DNA from 3 places in the Eubacterium sp. AM46-8 genome. Region 3 is predicted to be linked to each of the others. Evidence: predicted binding sites of a transcription regulator. Region 3 holds the regulator's gene; each other region holds the start of a gene.
The links. Region 3 encodes HrcA, which represses chaperone genes, less so after heat shock. Its sites were predicted from a motif close to TGTTAGCACTCNNNNNNNNNGAGTGCTAACA; they were not measured.
Positions count from the first base shown of each region.

Region 1 (6,802 bases), on a different contig from region 3:
GGATATGCTGGCAATGACACACCTGTTGATGCCGTTGAGATATATTATTACACCCCTGATGATATTATTAATTCATCAGGTTATCATTATGCATTCTACAGGGTAAGCCCTGTAAACAGAGACTATTACAGTTTACAGAAAGATAACTCCACCGATAACGGAATGGACGGATATGCAGGAATATTCGGACATTTTATAGACAGGATACAGATTGATATACGATAACTATTGATATATAAATATTAACACAGACCAATGTCAAAACCGTCAGCCTGAACCCGATATCCAGACTGACGGTTTATATTAATTCCATGTTTCTCTTATAAATCTCTCTTTAATCTCTTTTTCAAGCCTTACAACGTCAGCTTCGCTTACCTTTCCATTATCCCCCTTTTTATATGGAACATAACCGCCTGCCATATTATCATGACCACCACCGGTTCCTATTCCTTTAAGTGCATTAACTGTCATTACGCCTGACAGATATTTACCTGCACTTCTTATTGACATCTTAATTCCATCCTTCTTAGGAGAATATACTACTGACAGATTAATTTCATCCAGTGTCAGAGTAAAATCACATATTGCCGCTATAAGCGATTCCTTGCACTCATAACCTGCACATGCAAAGCATACATCTTCTCTTATATCTATCGTACTGAGTGCGTCCTTATATGCCTTAATATCATCAAAATGCAGTACACTGCTGTCAAGGTCTGCAAGAATTGTCCTGTCAGTGTTCATAAACAACTTATAAAACATATCCAGATCAAGCTGTGAAACGCCTCTGCGCATATCAGCTGTGTCCATCTTAATCCCGTACAATAAAGCTGTTGCAACATTCTTTGACATCTCAATATTATTATCAAAATAATATGACGCAATAATCGAAGCGCATGCACCAACCTCCGGTCTTATATCTGAGAATCTATAATCAACATGTTCATATACAGGATGATGATCTATGCATATAATCTCATGACCATTCATATCTATAATGTTAGAATTACCTTTCTGTGCATCAACAAGAATTATCTCATCTTCTTTACTGAATTTATCTGCACTCATATATTCTTTAACTGCAATATCAAGCAGTCTTACCATCTTGGCTGTTACTGTTTTATCAATACTTCCCTTATAACAAATCTCTGCGTCTACCCCTTTTGCTTTAAGCAGTTCTGACAATCCATATGCACATGCCATTGCATCAGGATCCGGGAAATTATGTGTCTGTATAAACACTCTTTTTGTGCTTATATTAGCTATTATCTCTTCTAAGCAGTTCATAATGTACCCCTCATATGACCTTAGTGTTATTATTATATTCTTTATATGCGTCTAATTCAATCTTCATAATCACTTTTTTCAATAATTTTCATAAATTATATTAACCATAGTATGGGAGCAATCTATTGGAATCAATTCTATCTCTGGATCACATATATTATTCTTATCACGATAAAAATGGAGAGACTCCGGTAATCAATGATCTTTCTTTTGAAATAGAACCCGGAAGTTTCACCTCGATTGTCGGTCCATCCGGTTGTGGTAAATCCACACTGCTCTCTCTGCTATGCGATCTTATAAAGCCTGAAGCTGGAACCATATATATAAGACCGCCAGAGAACAATCCGGACTCCCGGATGGGATATATGCTGCAGAAGGATAATCTGTTTGAATGGCGCAGTATCTATAAAAATGTTATGTTAGGTCTTGAAATAAATAACAAAAAAACGCCTGAAAACATTGCATATGTTAATCATCTCTTAGAGCAATATGACCTTGCAGAATTCAAATCAGCGCGGCCATCCCAGCTATCCGGAGGTATGAGACAGCGTGCAGCACTTATCCGCACACTTGCTCTGAAACCGGATATTTTACTTTTAGACGAACCATTTTCTGCCCTTGATTATCAGACAAGACTCGAAGTAAGGGAAGATATATGTAATATATTAAGGAGTGAGAAGAAAACCGTAATATTAGTAACACACGATATATCCGAAGCAATTGCAATGACCGACCGTGTATTAATACTCACGAGCCGTCCTGCAAAGCTTCTGAAAACTATCAATATAGAATCAAGAGATACTCTTTCTTCCCAGAAATATTTTGATGAAATAAGGGAGGTGTTAAAATGAATATTAGTCCTTTACAGAAAAAATTCATAATAAAGCAACGTTTGTATACTATATCAGTAACACTCTCCCGCCTGATATTATTCTTAGGATTTGTCGGTCTGTGGGAATTCTCTGCTGACAAAGGTATTATCAACGCATTTATATTCAGTTCACCGGTAAGGCTGTATCAGACATTTATAGACCTAGCCAAAGACGGAGTAATATTCATGCATATATGGGTAACTCTCTATGAAACCATAGTCGCATTTGCAATAATTACAGTTGTCGGGATTATATTTGCAATATTGTTATGGTGCTTCAAAGGACTGTCAGACTGTCTTGAACCTTTTATGGTAGTATTAAACAGTCTTCCTAAGTCAGCTCTTGCACCTATGCTCATTGTATGGCTTGGCACTAATACCAAAGCAATTATCATAACCGCTGTATCCGTAGCCATATTTGGCATGATAATTAATCTGTACACAGGTTTTCTTGGAATTGACAAAGAAAAAATAACTCTGATACGGACCCTTGGAGGTAATAAATGGCATATTCTGTGCAAGCTTATCATCCCCGGCTCCAAGAAAATCATTATAAGTAACATGAAGGTAAATATAGGTCTGTGTCTTGTAGGTGTAATTATAGGTGAATTCTTAGCTGCCAAAAAAGGACTTGGCTACCTTATAATATATGGCAGCCAGGTATTTAAGATGAGTTATGTAGTTCTCGGAATTGTTATTCTCTGTATTATATCAACAATTCTCTTTGCTATAATAAATATAATTCAAAAGCTATTTCTAAAAGACTGATTATATATTATAATCAATATACATTTTGCAAAACAAGGAGGCTAAAATCCTCTGCTCCTGCATGAGCAGTCGCATTTTGCTTCGCAAAACAAGGAGGATTTATGCTTTCTCTTACAATTAAGGATTTAAAGCAATTTATGAATAAACTTCTGATAAGCGATACATTTGATGGTATGTGTATTTCAGAAGCCTATATATGCACTGGCTGCAGTTATACAATAGATGGAAAGCTCAACACCCACTTTTACCATGAAGATGAGCTTAATTCCATGCCTTCTGCAAGATATACATCATGGAAGAACATTAAGCCTTTCGCATTCAGCATAATTAAGGGCAGGAAAGTTCCTGAACTTTTAAAGGTTACATTTGTACTGCCTGAAGCAGTCGTTGCAAAGCTGATACTTGACAACAGCCTTAACTTTGACCCTGATTGTGTCAATGGTTTATTTCTTAATGTACGCTATCAGGATGGTTCAGTAACCATGACAACAGCATCTTCGCTTAGTACTTTCACTCTCGACCGTTCACTTGATGAAGCATTTGAACGATATATTCTTAACTTCCTGTCAGATGCTGATATTTCCTATGAAGAATAATTTAGAATTATTTAATAAATGCCGCAAAACCGCCTGTTTACATGCTCAGGCGGTTTTCTGTTAGCACTCTTTATCTTTGAGTGCTAGTTTTTGCTTGACTTATGTTTCTGAGTGTATTAAATTAACATTTAGTTTAATACTATACAGATTGGAGAGTGAAATATTATGTCAAAAGAACATGGTAATTTATCTATTAACAGTCAGAATATTTTCCCTATCATCAAGAAATGGATGTATTCTGACCATGATATCTTCTATAGAGAGTTAGTTTCTAATGCTTGTGATGCTATCACTAAACTCAAGAAGCTTTCAATGATTGGAGAATACGAAGCTCCAGACGATATTGATTATAAGGTTGAGATTAAGCTTTCTGCAAAAGATAAGACAATCAAGATCATTGATAATGGTATTGGTATGACTAAGGAAGAGGTTGATGAGTATATCAACCAGATTGCTTTTTCAGGTGCTGAAGCATTCCTTGAAAAGTATAAGGATAAGGCTAATGATGACCAGATTATCGGACATTTCGGTTTAGGTTTCTACTCAGCATTTATGGTTGCTGACCAGGTTACTATTGATACTCTTTCATTTAAGGACGGAGCTGAATCAGTTCACTGGTCATGCGACGGAGGAACTGAATATGATATAAGTGAGGGAACCAAAGCAGCTCCTGGTACAGAGATTACTCTTTACCTCAATGAAGACAGCTATGAATTTGCCAACGAATATAAGGCTAAAGAAGTTCTTGATAAGTACTGCTCTTTCATGCCGGTTCCAATCTTTGTAACTAACGAAGATGCCGGTGAACAGACTGAGGAGATTCCTGAGGAAGAAGTTACAGAAAAAGATACAGTTCTTGATACATTTATAAAGGATGCTGTAACTGAAGAAGTTGAGAAAGAAGACGGAACTAAGGAAACTGTTGAGAAGGTTCCAGCAAAGAAGATGGCCAAGATTGTTAAACGTCCGGTTGCAATCAATGATATCCATCCACTCTGGACAAAGCATCCTAATGAATGTTCTGATGAAGATTACAAGGAATTCTACCGCAAGGTATTCCACGATTATAAAGAACCATTATTCTGGATTCACCTTAACATGGATTATCCATTCAATCTTAAGGGTATTCTCTACTTCCCTAAGATTAATACAGAGTATGAATCTATTGAAGGTACTATAAAGCTTTATAACAATCAGGTATTCGTAGCAGATAACATTAAAGAAGTTATTCCAGAGTTCTTACTTCTTCTTAAAGGTGTTATTGACTGCCCAGACCTTCCACTTAATGTATCACGTTCAGCACTTCAGAACGATGGATTTGTTAAAAAGATATCTGATTATATCACTAAAAAGGTTGCCGACAAGCTTTCAGGAATGTGTAAGACAGATAAAGAGAACTATGAGAAATACTGGGATGACATCAATCCATTTATCAAATTTGGCTGCTTAAAGGATGAAAAATTTGCTGAGAAGATGAATGATTATATCATATTCAAGAACCTTGACGGCAAATATTTAACACTTAAGGAATGTCTCGAAGAGAATAAAGAGAAACATGAAAACACAGTATTCTATGTAACAGACGAAGTTGAGCAGAGTCAGTATATCAACATGTTTAAGAATGAAGGTATTGATGCTGTAATTCTTACTCATAACATTGACCAGCCATTCATCACTAACATGGAATCTAAGAATGAGAATCTCAAGTTCAAGCGTATCGATGCAGATCTTTCAGACAGCTTTAAGGAAGAGACTTCTAAAGACGAGTTGAAGGACATGACCGAAAAGCTCTCTAAGACTTTCAAGGATGCTCTTGGCAAAGAGAATTTAACTGTTAATGTTGAGAAATTAAAGGATGCATCTATATCTTCAATGATTACTCTTTCAGAAGAAAGCAGACGTATGCAGGATATGATGAAGATGTATGGTATGGCAGGCATGGATCCTAATATGTTTGGTGCCGAAGGTCAGACTCTTGTACTTAATGCTAACAATGATCTTGTTAAATATGTTGCAGAACATACAGACGGCGAAAATACTAAGATTATATGCGAACAGCTCTATGACCTTGCTATGCTTAGTCATGCACCACTCTCTCCTGAACAGATGACTGGATTTATTGCAAGAAGCAATAAAATCATGGAATTACTTGCAAAATAACGCCATTTAAACTATCATTGTCTTATATAACAATAAGGAAATATATAACATGACTAATTTTAACTATGACAATTATGACGATGATACTAAAGCTAAATACGATGACGGTATAGAATTCTTAGATGATATTGACGATGATTTCTCTTATGATGACACAGATTATGATGACTATGATATTCCACGATACAGCGACGAGCCACCTGCTCCTGCACGCAAGGACCATAAAGAAAGTATTGGACAGGAAATATTAAGCTATATTAAGATTCTTGCTGTTGCCATCATAGTTGCATTTCTATTCACAAGATTTATTATAGTTAATGCACAGGTTCCTTCTGGTTCAATGGAGAACACTATTCTTACAGGCGACAGACTTATTGGTTTCCGTCTGGCATATCTGTTTCACGAACCTGAACGTGGTGATATTGTAATATTTAAGTATCCTGACGATGAATCTCAGAACTTTGTTAAAAGAGTTATTGGAATTCCTGGAGATGTTATTAATATCAGGAATGGTTACGTTTATGTTAATGGAGAGATGCTTGAAGAGAATTATATCCGTGAGCCAATGAACAGTGATGGGGAAGACCTGACATATGTTGTACCTTCCGGTTCGTATTTTATGTTAGGCGATAATCGTAATAATTCCAAAGATTCCAGATACTGGACTAATACATTCGTATCTAAAGACAAGATAATTGCTAAAGTTTCTTTCAGATACTTCAATGTCAGGACGAAAAGGTTTTCTTTTTCTTTTATCAAATAATCCCCTGCATAATAGATAATATTCAGGGAACAATAATATGGCCGCTATGTTAATTGCAACATGGCGGTCATAATTGTTTTTTGAAAGGAGAAATATTATGGGTAATCTTAACTGTAATGCTGCATCTTGCATGCATAACTGTGACAACCAGTGCTGTCTTAATTCAATCTGTGTAGAAGGAAGCTCTGCATGCCAATGTGGTGAAACATGCTGCAGTGACTATGAACATCAGAAACCAGGTGCAACTAATATGTGCCATCTTCCTAAAGATTCTTTATCCATCTCATGTGAAGCAACCAACTGCATATATAACACTAATAAAAAATGTGATGCTGACCATGTAGACATATCAGGTAT
Region 1 is NZ_QSEU01000022.1:1,187-7,988, forward strand. Features, by position in the region: gene DW963_RS12505 (GH25 family lysozyme) at 1-225, shown strand, start outside; gene DW963_RS12510 (DHH family phosphoesterase) at 304-1,287, opposite strand; gene DW963_RS12515 (ABC transporter ATP-binding protein) at 1,413-2,138, shown strand; gene DW963_RS12520 (ABC transporter permease) at 2,135-2,926, shown strand; gene DW963_RS12525 (DUF5721 family protein) at 3,028-3,522, shown strand; gene htpG (molecular chaperone HtpG) at 3,688-5,682, shown strand; gene lepB (signal peptidase I) at 5,732-6,445, shown strand; gene DW963_RS12540 (DUF1540 domain-containing protein) at 6,543-6,802, shown strand, end outside.
Region 1: the regulator HrcA is predicted to act here: its motif matches at 3,581-3,611, upstream of htpG (molecular chaperone HtpG).

Region 2 (6,802 bases), on a different contig from region 3:
GTAGAAAAGGTCGTTGAAGAACCGGAAGATTTTTCAGAAGAGAAAGAAACATCACATTTTATGAAAAAGCTTGCTGACGACCTTTTAAAAGAAATAAAGCAGTTAGAGAAGAAGCCGGTTGATAAGCTTCTTGATGACAGATATGAGAAATACAGAAAAATAGGCCGTTACAGCGAATACAGTGAGGCAGTAGGAGAGGTTCCTGGAGCAGCACAGTTACTTGGTGCATCACAGGCTCCTGCAAGAAAGAGAAGAGGATTATTTGGACGTGGCTAAGATATTAGTTTTAAATGGAAGTCCACATAAGAATGCCAGCACTACAATGGCGGTAACTAACGCATTTGTAAAAGGAATGTGTGAAGGCGGTGAATATGAGTCGGAGATAATCAATATCTCCGACTTAAATGTTACTCCATGCATGGGCTGTCTTTCATGCTGGGCAAGGACTGAGGGCGAGTGTGTTATCAAAAATGATGACATGCCGGCAGTTAAGAAAAGAATAGAAGAAGCAGACATTATAATTGAAAGTTATCCGTTGTATTTTTTGGCATGCCGGGACAGATGAAGCTTTTCACAGACAGACTTTTAAGCATGATGTGTACTTACAGGGGACAGAAGCCACCTGAAAATGGCGAGTCATTTCACGGCATAAGAAATCCAAAGACGGGACAGAAATTGGTTCTTATATCGGGATGTGCTTATTCGGAGTCAGAGTCAGTCTATGATTCGCTTCTTAAGGAATATGAGTGCATATGTGGTAAAAATGGATTTACAGCAATTCTATGTCCACAGTTAAAGACATTAATTGAACTGGGTGCAAGTTCAAGACTTGACAGATATTTGTCAAAGTATGAGGCGGCGGGAAAAGAGTTTGCTGCGACAAAGCATTTGTCAGAGGAAACAAAGCAGAAGCTGTCAAAAGCTCCATTTTCAGAGGCAGTGTATAAGAATCTGCTTGATAATTTCTGGCACGAGCAGAAGGAGGGCTAAATCCTCTCCTCGTCAATGGACTCGGATTTTACTTCGTAAAACAAGGAGGATTAAATTTGATAAAGATAGTTGTAGATTTGCTTGGCGCTGACAAGCCGCAGACAGAGCTTGTTTCAGGCGCAATCAGGGCAATCAGTGAGAATAAAGATTTGTATGTATATCTGATGGGAAGGAAGGCCGAGCTTGAGGATTTCCTTGCCAATGTAAATTATGATGAATCGCAGCTTGAGATAGTGGACTGCACACAGGAGATAACTAATTATGATGACCCGGTTGACGCTTACCACGATAAGACTGATTCGTCCTTAATCAAGGGACTTAAAATGTGCCGTATGAATGAGGATATTGGTGGATTCGTGACATGTGGTGCAACAGGAGTTGTGCTTATCAGCTCAATCCTGATACTTGGCAAGTTAAATGCGACAAGACCGGCACTTTCAGTAGTTCTTAATGGCCGTAATGACAAGCCATTCTGTATAGTTGACTGCGGTGCCAATATTGACTGCAAGGCAGACCGTTTTGTCGATTTTGCAAGACTCGGTGTAGCTTACATGAAGACACTCGGAATTGAGAATCCGACAGTTGCAACACTTTCTAATGGCATTGAAGCTGGAAAGGGAAGTGATGTTATTAAGGAAGCTCATGAGCTTTTAGAAAAATGTGGTTTTAATTTCACAGGTAATATTGAAGGCAAAGAAGTGTTAGACGGCAACGCAGATGTTGTTGTATGTGATGGATTTGCAGGAAATGTGCTTCTTAAATCAATCGAGGGAACAGCAAAGGTTGTGTTTGATGATATAAGAAGGGCGGCAGCAGGTGCATCTGATACCCAAAAGGCACAGCTAGAGGCATTTATTGGCAGACTTGAGCCAAAGTTTGATTACAACAATGAAGGCGGAGCAATTCTTCTAGCGTTAAGAAGCCGGTTGTTAAGGGACATGGAGCGGCAACGGACAAAACAGTGTATAATACAGTTAAGATTGCTTATGGACTTGCAAAGAATAATCTTGTGGAGAAGATAAGCGAGGAATTTGAGAAAAAGTAACATCCATTGAGGTGATTGTATAATGCAAAGAGAGAAAAACAACAATTTTATTCTTGATTTCACAGGTGTATATGATGATGAATTTGCTAAGGAAAAAACATCACTTACATGGATAGACTGCACTGATATTACAGGATGTGATATGTATGTATCAGACGAAGCTGAAAAACAGATAGGTGAAAGAGTTGATTCTGTTGGAATTCATGGAATACATTTTCTTGATTCGGGTAACTACCATTATGTTACTAAGATAATGACTGACAGAATTAAGGAACCGTTTTCTTTAGTTGTATTTGATCACCATACCGATATGCAAAAACCTATGATTGAAGGATTAACAAGCTGCGGAGACTGGGCAGGAAAGGTGATTAAAGACAATCCGTATATTTGCCAGCTTATTCTGGTGGGACCAGAGAAGAAAGATATTAATGCGATTGGGTTAAGAAGTAATAAACTTATAACATATTCAGCACAGGAGATAAGAGCCGAAGCAATGGAATCTAAAACAAACCAGATTGATTTATCAGTTCCTGTATACATATCTATTGATAAGGATGTTCTTGATGAAAGCATATGTGAAACCAATTGGAGTCAGGGACATATGAAGCTTGGTACATTAGAGCATATGCTTGGGATAATTATAAGAAACCAGAAGGTTTTAGGTATTGATATATGTGGAGAATGTGATACAGATATGCCGCTTCCTGAATATATGGAAGATGAGGAAAAGAACGGAGAACTTAATAAAGAATTATATAATTTTCTTCTGAAACGACTGAAAAAATATAGTTTATAAATATTTTATAATTCCGCAATCCCATGTAAATACTGGGATTGCGGAATTTTATAATTGGAAAATAAAAATAATTAGCACTCACCTCTTGACAGTGCTAACAAAAAGGTATATAACATAGCCAAGAACAAAGGAAGGGAACCAAAAGAGGTACGAAAGTAAAGGAAAGTACCTCAAGAGGTTACTGAAACATCCCAGTTCCAAAGAAACAAGGTAACAAGATAATGATATATGTTAAAGGAGGAATGACTTATGTTGATGCCTAGTATTTTTGGAGAGAATTTATTTAATGATGATTGGATGGACTTCGGATTTCCTGAAGTTGACAAGACTTTATATGGTAAGCATGCAAATAATGTAATGAAGACTGATGTTAAGGAAACTGATACAGGTTATGAAGTTGATATTGATCTTCCAGGATTTAAGAAGGATGAAATTAATGCACAGCTTGATAACGGTTACCTTACAATAAGTGCTGCTAAGGGACTTGATAAGGATGAAAAGGATAAGAAAGGTAAATACATCCGTAAGGAAAGATATGCTGGTGCTATGAGCCGTAGCTTCTATGTAGGTGAAGGTATCACACAGGAAGATATCAAGGCTAAGTATGAAGATGGTATCTTAAGACTTTCAGTTCCTAAGAAAGAAGCTAAAGCAGTTGAGAATAAGAAGTACATTGCTATTGAAGGCTAATGACTAATCATTTATTATTGAATTAGAAAGGGAGCGATTGTTATGGATAAGAATCCAAAGCATCCATTAAAGAAAAAGAAAGTACATCAGAAGATGAATGTTGCAGACCACAGTGTCGAGGAACAGGCAGCTTTTGGTAAGCATAAGAAACACACATATGAATAAATGATTTTAATCCCGTGGCGGTTGTATGACTGTCGCGGGATTTTTATTTAATCAGCAATTGCTAAATATGAAATTTTAAGAATATATGCCATTGGAAGCCGCGTGTGTGGTATTATAGGAATTGTTTAAAATATGTGGAAAGAAGGCAGGATAAAAATGTTTAACAGAGAAGATAACACATATAACGAAATCAGGGAAAAGTCATTATTCCAGTGGCTTGATGAGATGGAAAAACATGAAGACATAGCAGTTCGTGGAGGCGTTAAACTGACACGGGAATATATACAGCATTTAAAAGATGAAAATAAGAGGCTTGAAGAGCAGAATAAGCTGAAAAATGAATATCTTAAGAAGGTTGTGGGAAGATAAAGCATTTACAAGGTAGAATCATGAACATACAGGTAATAAAATCCAGAAGAAGAACAATAGGAATAGAGGTTCATGCAGATGGGAAAGTGATAGTAAGAACTCCATTGCGAATGTCATCAGCAGAGATTAACAGATTTATAGAAGAACATGATGAATGGATCAGGCAGAAACTGGATTTTGTCAGACAGAAATCAGATAACAGACGCGGTACAGGTGCGCCGGGTATTGAATGTCTGTCGAAGCAGGAACTTGATAATATAAAGGATACATTTGAAAAGAGAGTACAGTTTTACTGTGATATAATGAATGTGAGCGTTGGAAGAATAACTATCCGTAACCAGAAAACAAGGTGGGGGAGCTGTAGTTCTAAAGGCAATGTGAATTTCAACTACCAGTTGTATTATATGCCCCAGGAGCTGATGGATTATGTAATCGTGCATGAACTTTCGCACAGAAGATATATGAATCATTCGGCAGAATTCTGGGAGGAGGTTGAAAAATACTGTCCGGAGTATAGAACATACAGAAAGCAGTTAAAGGGATATAAACTTACTTAGAGGAGGCATTTTATGATAAGCAGATAATGATGTGTAGATTGAGCGGAAACATTAGTAATTATAATCATAGAAAAGAGGTATACATATGGAATTACAGGCAGTAATGGAGAAAAGAAGAAGCATAAGAAATTATAATCCAGAGAGAAAGGTTACTAAGGAGCAGCTTGAGGAACTTATTAAGGCTGCGTCATATGCACCTTCATGGAAGAATCTGCAGACATCAAGATATTACTGTGTTTTATCTGAAAATGCGGTAAAAGAAGTTAGAGAAAAATGTCTTCCTGAATTCAATCAAGCTAATTCAGACGGAGCAGGTGCGTATATAGTCACAACATTTGTAAAGGGAATGGTTGGTTTCGATAAGAATACAAGCAGCCCGGTTAATGAAGCTGGTGACGGCTGGGGTTATTATGACCTTGGTCTGCAGAATGAGAATCTGCTTCTTAAAGCGGCTGAACTGGGGCTTGATACTCTGGTAATGGGCATTAGAGATGGTGAGGCGTTAAGAGAATTGCTTAATATTCCAGACAGTGAAAATGTTGTGTCTGTTATTGCTGTCGGCTACAGGAGACAGGAGCCACCTGAAAGACCTAAGAGAAAAGAGCTTGATGCTGTCGCGAGATTTATATAATGATTATAAATCTAGAACTGGAGCAAGAAAGCTAATAGATAAAATGAATAAGAAACCAGTACTGAAGACAAGCATATGCACAGGGGAGCAGGTTGCGGGATTTCAGGATATCCATACCGGTAAGATAGAGGAGATAATGCTGATTAAGCAGGCCGCGGATATAGATACATTTAAACAAATGTATGGAATTGATGGAGAGATACCAAAGGTATACTAAATATTTACAGGTAAAGAGGACTATGAACATACCAGAAAGAGCAACGAAGGAACAGACAGATGCAATAACACAGACAGAAGGCAACATAAGGGTTGCGTCAGTTCCAGGTTCGGGAAAAACATTTGTACTTACATATAGAATAGCATATCTTATAACAGAACTGTTTGTTGAGCCATCATCTATTGTGGCGCTTACATTTACAAACAAGGCAGCTTCGCAAATGAAACACAGATTAAGGAATATTGTTGGTGATAACGCCAACTGTTTTACGGGAACATTTCACGGATATTGTAACATGTTTCTTAAAGAGGAGATTCACAGGCTGACATTTCCCAAGACATTCACGATTCTTGATAAGAAGGCAGAGCTGGGAAATGTTGAAAATTAAAGCAGGTTAGAGAATGGAAAAATAGGGGAATTCCCCTATTTTTTCATTCTTGACTGCAGAAAAGTAGGAATAACAAGTTCATTTTCTTTCTTTTCTGACTTAGCTAAAAGATTATTTATGTTAGAAACTTTAAGAGAAGCTAATGCGTTTGTGAGAAAGGAGTACCTGATGCGAGAATTTGATTATTCAAAACTTAAGGAAAGAATCTGGGATAATGAAATAATGGCCTATGTTGCACAGATTCACGAATTTAAGGGTAAACAGGATCTATTTTTAAGGCAGAAACCGGTTGGATTAAACAGATTAGTTGAAATTGCAAAGCTTCAGAGTACCGAAAGTTCAAATCAGATAGAAGGTATTATCACCACCAATTCAAGATTAAAACAGTTAGTTGAAAATAAGACCACTCCACGAAACAGAGATGAACAGGAAATCCTTGGTTATAGGAATGCATTAAATATAATTCACGAAAGTTATGAAGCAATTCCCGTAAGAAGCAGTTATATCTTACAGCTGCATGGTGAACTGTTAAAACATACAGCTTTTTCCTATGGTGGTAAATATAAAACTACACCTAATGAAATTGATATGGTTCTTGAAAATGGAGAAAAGATTGTATTATTAAAGCCACTTGAACCCTATGAAACTCCAAGTGCTGTAGAGCGTCTTTGTGAGGAATATAATAAGGCTTTTGGAGAAGGAATCGTTGACCCTCTTATTTTAATTCCAAATTTCATACTAGATTTCTTATGCATTCACCCATTTAACGATGGAAACGGCAGAATGAGCCGATTGCTCACATTACTGTTATTGTATCGCGCCGGCTATATAGTTGTATTTTATCGTGCTATAGAGAATTTGAATCCAGAGTATCACTTGCAGCAAAAACAGGAAAGAAGAGCAGTGCTTACGATATTGTAAAATCATTCACGGAAAATACGCTTGGAAAATTTT
Region 2 is NZ_QSEU01000003.1:67,799-74,600, forward strand. Features, by position in the region: partial or broken gene DW963_RS02740 (acetyl-CoA carboxylase carboxyltransferase subunit alpha) at 1-189, shown strand, start outside; gene DW963_RS02745 (flavodoxin family protein) at 269-565, shown strand; gene DW963_RS02750 (hypothetical protein) at 562-990, shown strand; gene DW963_RS02755 (phosphate acyltransferase) at 1,047-2,012, shown strand; gene DW963_RS02760 (arginase family protein) at 2,058-2,831, shown strand; gene DW963_RS02765 (Hsp20/alpha crystallin family protein) at 3,081-3,521, shown strand; gene DW963_RS13535 (hypothetical protein) at 3,564-3,686, shown strand; gene DW963_RS02770 (hypothetical protein) at 3,843-4,055, shown strand; gene DW963_RS02775 (M48 family metallopeptidase) at 4,076-4,612, shown strand; gene DW963_RS02780 (nitroreductase family protein) at 4,698-5,243, shown strand; gene DW963_RS02785 (aspartate dehydrogenase) at 5,287-5,460, shown strand; gene DW963_RS02790 (UvrD-helicase domain-containing protein) at 5,483-5,848, shown strand; gene DW963_RS02795 (Fic family protein) at 5,966-6,769, shown strand.
Region 2: the regulator HrcA is predicted to act here: its motif matches at 2,901-2,931, upstream of DW963_RS02765 (Hsp20/alpha crystallin family protein).

Region 3 (6,802 bases):
TGCCAAGGCTAATGATATTAAGTTCTACGAGGGTGAGGGCGTATGTCATCAGGTAATGATGGAGAATCATGTAGTACCTGGTGAGCTTATATTTGGAGCAGACAGCCATACTTGTGCATATGGTGCGTTAGGTGCATTTGGTACAGGTGTTGGTTGTACAGATTATTTGTATGCAATGGTTACAGGAACATCATGGGTAATGGTTCCGGGAACATTAAGATTCAACCTTAAGGGAAAGCTTAACGATGGAGTATATGCAAGAGATTTAATACTCTCTATTATTGGAAAGATTGGTGCTAACGGTGCTAACTATAAAGCAATGGAATTTGCAGGAGAAGGTTTACACAGCCTTTCAATGGCAGACAGAATATCAATATGTAACCTCTGCGTAGAGGCAGGTGCTAAGACTGCACTCATGGAAGTTGATGATGTTGCAATGGATTATCTTAAGGAGCATGGCAGAGAGCCAAAGGCATGCTTTACATCAGATGATGATGCAGTATTTGAGCAGGTTTATGATATTGACCTTTCAACAATACAGCCAATCGTTGCAAAGCCACATTTTGTTGACAATGTAGTTCCGGCTAAGGAATCACTTGGTGTAAAGATTGATGAAGCATTTCTTGGTTCATGTAACAATGGACGAATCGAGGATTTAAGAGTTGGCGCAGCGATCATCAAAGGGAAAAAGGTTGCTCCTAAGGTAAGATTCCTTGTAGTTCCTGCAAGCCGTTCGGTATATCTTCAGGCTATGAAAGAGGGACTCCTTGATATATTTATGGACGCAGGTGCGATTGTTATGAATCCTAACTGCTCTGTATGCTGGGGCAGCTGTCAGGGTGTTATCGGTGAGGGTGAGACTCTTATCAGCACAGGTACACGAAACTTCAAGGGACGCGCAGGACATAAGGATTCTTTCGTATATCTTGCTTCAGCGGCAACTGTTACAGCATCAGCAATCAAGGGCGAGATAGCAACAGCAGACATGGTATAAGATAAGGATTTAACTTCAAAGGAGTAATTATGAACGAGAAATTTAGCGGTAAAGTATGGGTGCTTGGTGATGACATTGATACAGATATCATTATTCCTACAGAGTACCTCGCATTAAAGACAGTAGAAGATATGAAGCCATATGCATTTTCGCCATTAAGACCAGAACTTGCAGGTCAGATTAAGCCGGGCGACATCATTGTTGCAGGAAAGAACTTTGGTTGTGGTTCATCAAGAGAGCAGGCACCTGAGGTTATTAAGGCATTAGGTATTAAATGTGTTATTGCCAAATCATATGCAAGAATATTCTTCAGAAATTCTATTAATAACGGACTTCTCCTTATTGAGAATGCAGACCTTCACGACGCAGTTAAAGAAGGCGATACTATTGATGTTGAAGTAAATGCACAGATTACACACAATGGAAAGGCATATCCTATTGCTTCACTTCCTGATAATCTTGTGGATATACTTAATGCAGGCGGACTTGTTAAGGCAATGAGAAAGCTTAACGGTCTTGACTAAGACAGGGAGAGGTAAGAATAATGGGACATACAATTATTGAGAAGATTATTGGAAAGAATATTGGCAGGGAAGTAAAGCCGGGAGATATCGTAACTGTTAATGTTGACAGAGTAATGATTCATGATATTTTCATTCCATTTGTTAAAGAGAAATTCGAGGAAATGGGATTCACTAAGATATGGGACCCTGATAAGGCTGTTCTTATATATGACCATCTTGTTCCAGCAAGTCAGGTTGATGATACAAGACATTTCCGTATTGGTAATGAATTTGTGGAAAAATACGGAATGAAGAATATCCACCGTTCAGACGGAATCTGCCATCAGTTAATGACAGAGGCAGGTTATGTAAAGCCGGGAGATATCGCATTTGGTACAGACAGCCACACAACAACATACGGCTGTGTTGGTGCATTTTCATCAGGTATCGGATATACAGAGATGGCAAGTGTATTAGGAACAGGCAAAATGTGGGTTAAAGTTCCACAGACTATCAAGGTAACAGTTAATGGAAAGCTTCCTGAAAATGTGCGTTCAAAGGATATCATATTAAGACTTATCGGTGACCTTGGAGCAGATGGCGCAACTTATCAGGCACTTGAATTCACAGGTTCAACAATTGACGAGATGAGCGTTGCAAGCCGTATGACTATGTCTAACATGGCTATTGAAGCCGGTGCCAAATGTGCTCTTTTTACACCAGATGAAAAGACAGCAGAGTACTGTAATGTAGAACTTACAGATGAATTAAAGGATTTAAAGGGAGATGCGGATGCAGTATATGCAAGAGAGATTACATATAATGCAGAGGATTTAGTTCCGGTTCTTGCATGTCCTTCACAGGTAGATAACATCAAGCCTGTTACAGAGCTTGCCGGAACAGCAGTAGATCAGGTATTCATAGGTTCATGTACTAATGGAAGATTAGAGGATCTTCAGTGTGCAGCAGCTATTCTTAAAGGTAAGAAGGTTGCACCATTTGTCAAGTTAATAGTTACTCCTGCAAGCCGCAAGATATATAAAGAAGCTCTTGCAGACGGAACACTTGAGACACTTGTTGAAGCCGGAGCAATTGTTACACATCCAGGATGCGGATTATGCTGTGGACGAACAGGCGGAATTCTTACTGACGGAGAGGTAGTTGTTGCAACTAACAACAGAAACTTCCTTGGAAGAATGGGAACAAGCAAGGTTAAGATATTCCTTGCGTCTCCAGCTACAGCGGCAGCAAGTGCTATTGCTGGAAAGATCGTGGAGGCTTAAAAACAGACAGAATGTAATTTGTTATTATAAAGTATTGTTTTTGCACAGATGTCTGTTGTATAATATTAAAAGCCTACGACTTTTTCGCAGGCACACTATATTAATTATGAGGTGTATTAAAGATGAGTATGTTCTACAGAAGTACTAGAGACGACAGTGTTAAGGTTACTGCATCACAGGCTATATTAAAGGGGCTTGCAGCAGACGGAGGACTTTTTGTACCAGAGAGTATTCCATCATTAGATAAAAGCTTAGAAGAATTATCTAAGATGACTTATAAAGAAGTTGCTTATGAAGTTATGAAGCTTATGCTTGATGATTTCACAGAGGAAGAACTTAAGAGCTGTATAGACAGAGCTTATGATTCTAAGTTTGATACAGAAGAGATGACTCCGCTTGTTAAAGTTGAAGATGAGTATTTTCTTGAACTTTTCCACGGTGCTACAATAGCATTCAAGGATATGGCACTTTCTATCCTTCCACATCTTCTTACAACTTCTGCTAAGAAGAACAATGTTAAGAATGAAATTGTTATTCTTACAGCTACATCTGGAGATACAGGAAAGGCTGCTTTAGCTGGATTTGCTAATGTTCCGGGAACTAAGATTATTGTATTCTATCCTAAGAACGGTGTAAGCCCAATTCAGGAGAAGCAGATGGTTACACAGAAGGGCGACAATACATATGTAATTGGAATCAAAGGTAACTTTGATGATGCACAGACTGGTGTTAAGAACATTTTCTCTGATAAGGAATTAGAGAAGGTTATGAACGATGCCGGATTCCAGTTTTCATCAGCTAATTCAATCAATATAGGAAGACTTGTTCCACAGATTGTTTATTATGTATATGCATATGCCAAGTTATTAGCTAATGGCGAGATTAAGGATGGCGAGAAGATAAATGTAGTTGTTCCTACAGGTAACTTCGGTAATATCTTAGCTGCATTTTACGCTAAGAATATGGGACTTCCTATTAATAAGTTCATATGTGCATCTAATGAGAATAAGGTATTATATGACTTCTTTACAACAGGTGAGTATGACAGAAACAGAGAGTTCGTTCTTACAACCTCACCATCTATGGATATCCTTATCTCAAGCAACCTTGAGAGACTTATATACAGAATTGCTGGCAATAATGCAGCTAAGAATGCAGAATTTATGGCATCATTAAAGTCAGAAGGAAAGTACAAGATTACAGAAGAGATGAAGGCACAGTTAGCTGACTTCTATGGCAATTATGCTACAGAGGCAGAGGATGCTGCTACAATCAAGAAGATATATGAAGATTGTGGATACGTAATCGATACACATACATCAGTTGCTGCAACTGTATATGATAAGTACAGAAAAGAAACTGGTGATACAACTAAGACAGTTATTGCTTCAACAGCAAGTCCATATAAGTTTACAAGAAGCGTTATGAATGCTATTGATTCTAAGTATGATTCAATGGGAGATTTCGAGCTTGTAGACGAGCTTAGCAAGATAAGCAATGTCAAAGTTCCTAACGCAATTGAAGAAATCAGAACAGCACCAGTTCTTCATGATACTGTATGTGATTCTGACAAGATGTGTGATGAAGTAAAGAAGATTCTTGGAATCTAATATATATAAGAATTAATAGGGCTGTAGCTTTAATGGTTTTGAAACTGTTAGAGCTGCAGCTTTTTTGTGTTAATATCACTTTGTTTAAGAAGTTTATAAATTATTTATAGAAAAAAGAAATATTATTGTTGACATCACGAAAGGGTAGTGATATCTTAAATGTATCGATATTAGCACTCCAATCTAATGAGTGCTAACAAGATGAAAGGAGAGGATGCCATGGAGACGGATGGACGACTGGATGACCGTAAGGTTAAGATACTTAAAGCTGTTATTCAGAATTATCTTGATACCGGAGAACCGGTTGGCTCAAGAACGATTTCCAAGCTGACTGATTTACAGTTAAGTTCAGCAACTATAAGGAATGAGATGGCAGACTTAGAAGAGCTTGGCTACATTGTACAGCCACATACCTCTGCTGGAAGAATTCCAACTGATAAGGGTTACAGATTATATGTTGACGATTTAATGGCCCAGAAAGAGGAAGAGATATCCTTAAGAGAACAGCAGGTTGGTGATAAAGAGAAAGAACTTGATTCTATGAAGGATGCCTTATCAGAGAAGGTAGACAGAGTAGAGGAGCTTCTTCAGAATGTAGCAAAGGTTCTGGCGAATAATACTAATTATGCCACGATGATAACTACTCCTAAGGTAACTGGTAATAAGTTAAGATTTGTTCAGCTTTCACAGCTTGAACCGAATAAGCTTCTTGCTGTTATTGTTATGGAAGGTAATCTTATAAGGAACAAGGTTATAACTATCAGCGAGGATATTTCACCAGAGAATCTTCTGAAGCTTAATCTTCTTCTTAATACAACACTTACAGGTCTTACATTGCAGGAGATGCATCTGGGACTTATATCCAAGATGGAGAGTCAGGCAGGTGAGCATATAGGTATTGTTAAAGAAGTGTTAGATGCGATAGTTGAGACTATAAGTAAGGCTGACGACCTGAAGATATACACAAGCGGTGCAACTAACATATTCAAGTATCCGGAGCTTAGTGATTCCGGGAAAGCAAGTGAGCTTATATATGCTTTGGAGGAAAAGCAGGGCTTGTCTGGACTTGTTAATGACAAGGATGGTTCAGATGAGACTGAAGATGATAACCACGGCATTCAGGTATATATAGGAAATGAAACACCAGTTGAATCCATGAAGGACTGTAGTGTGGTAACAGCCACATATGAATTGCAGGATGGAATGAAGGGAACAATTGGTATTATTGGACCGAAGCGTATGGATTATGAAAAGGTTGTTGATACCTTAAAAGAGATGCAGACGCATTTGGATGATGTATTTAAGAAAACTTAGGAAAGGTTGGTATGGAAGTGTCAAAGGATGTAAAGAAAAAGAAATCAGAAGAGACAGTTCAGGATGAAGTAAAGAATCAGGAGACTGATGCTAAGAAAGAAGAAGCCTGCAACTGCGAATCAGAATGTAAGGCTGATGAAAGTCAGAATGCATGTGAAGCTGATGAATCAGACAAGGCCGAGGCACAGGATGAGAGCACTGAGAGCTCTAAGAAGAAGGATCCTAAGGATGCAGTTATAGAAGAACTTCAGGACAGAGTAAAGAGGCAGATGGCTGAGTTTGATAATTTCAGAAAGAGAACAGAAAAAGAGAAATCTACTATGTTCGAGATGGGAGCCTCAGATATCATTAAGAAGCTTTTACCTATTGTTGATAATTTCGACAGAGGATTTAAGAGTGTGACAGATGAGGAACTTGAAACTCCATTCGCTAAGGGAATGGATATGGTTCACAAGCAGCTTTTAAAGATGCTTGAGGATGCAGATGTTAAGCCTATTGAAGCTTTAGGCGGTGAGTTCAATCCAGATTTCCACAATGCAGTAATGCATGTTGATGATGATTCAGTTGGAGAGAACATCGTAGTTGAAGAGTTTGAGAAGGGCTACACATACAGAGACCAGGTTATAAGACACAGCATGGTCAAGGTTGCTAACTAGCGATAAGCCAGAAAGCATATGTAACACAAGGTATTAATCAATTTAATTATAGAAAGGACATTTTATCATGGGAAAGATTATTGGTATTGATTTAGGTACAACTAATTCTTGCGTAGCTGTAATGGAAGGTGGTAAGCCAGTTGTTATCGCTAACGCAGAAGGTTTAAGAACTACTCCTTCAGTAGTTGCATTTTCAAAGACAGGAGAGAGACTTGTAGGTGATCCTGCAAAGCGTCAGGCAGTTACTAATGCTGATAAGACAATCTCTTCTATCAAGAGACATATGGGTACAGATTACAAGGTTGAGATTGATGGAAAGAAATATACTCCACAGGAAATCTCAGCTATGATTTTACAGAAGTTAAAGTCAGATGCAGAGAATTATCTTGGTGAGAAGGTTTCAGAAGCTGTTATTACAGTTCCTGCTTACTTCAACGATGCA
Region 3 is NZ_QSEU01000002.1:175,686-182,487, forward strand. Features, by position in the region: gene DW963_RS02240 (aconitase/3-isopropylmalate dehydratase large subunit family protein) at 1-994, shown strand, start outside; gene DW963_RS02245 (LeuD/DmdB family oxidoreductase small subunit) at 1,024-1,518, shown strand; gene DW963_RS02250 (3-isopropylmalate dehydratase large subunit) at 1,539-2,780, shown strand; gene thrC (threonine synthase) at 2,903-4,390, shown strand; gene hrcA (heat-inducible transcriptional repressor HrcA) at 4,610-5,704, shown strand; gene grpE (nucleotide exchange factor GrpE) at 5,716-6,360, shown strand; gene dnaK (molecular chaperone DnaK) at 6,428-6,802, shown strand, end outside.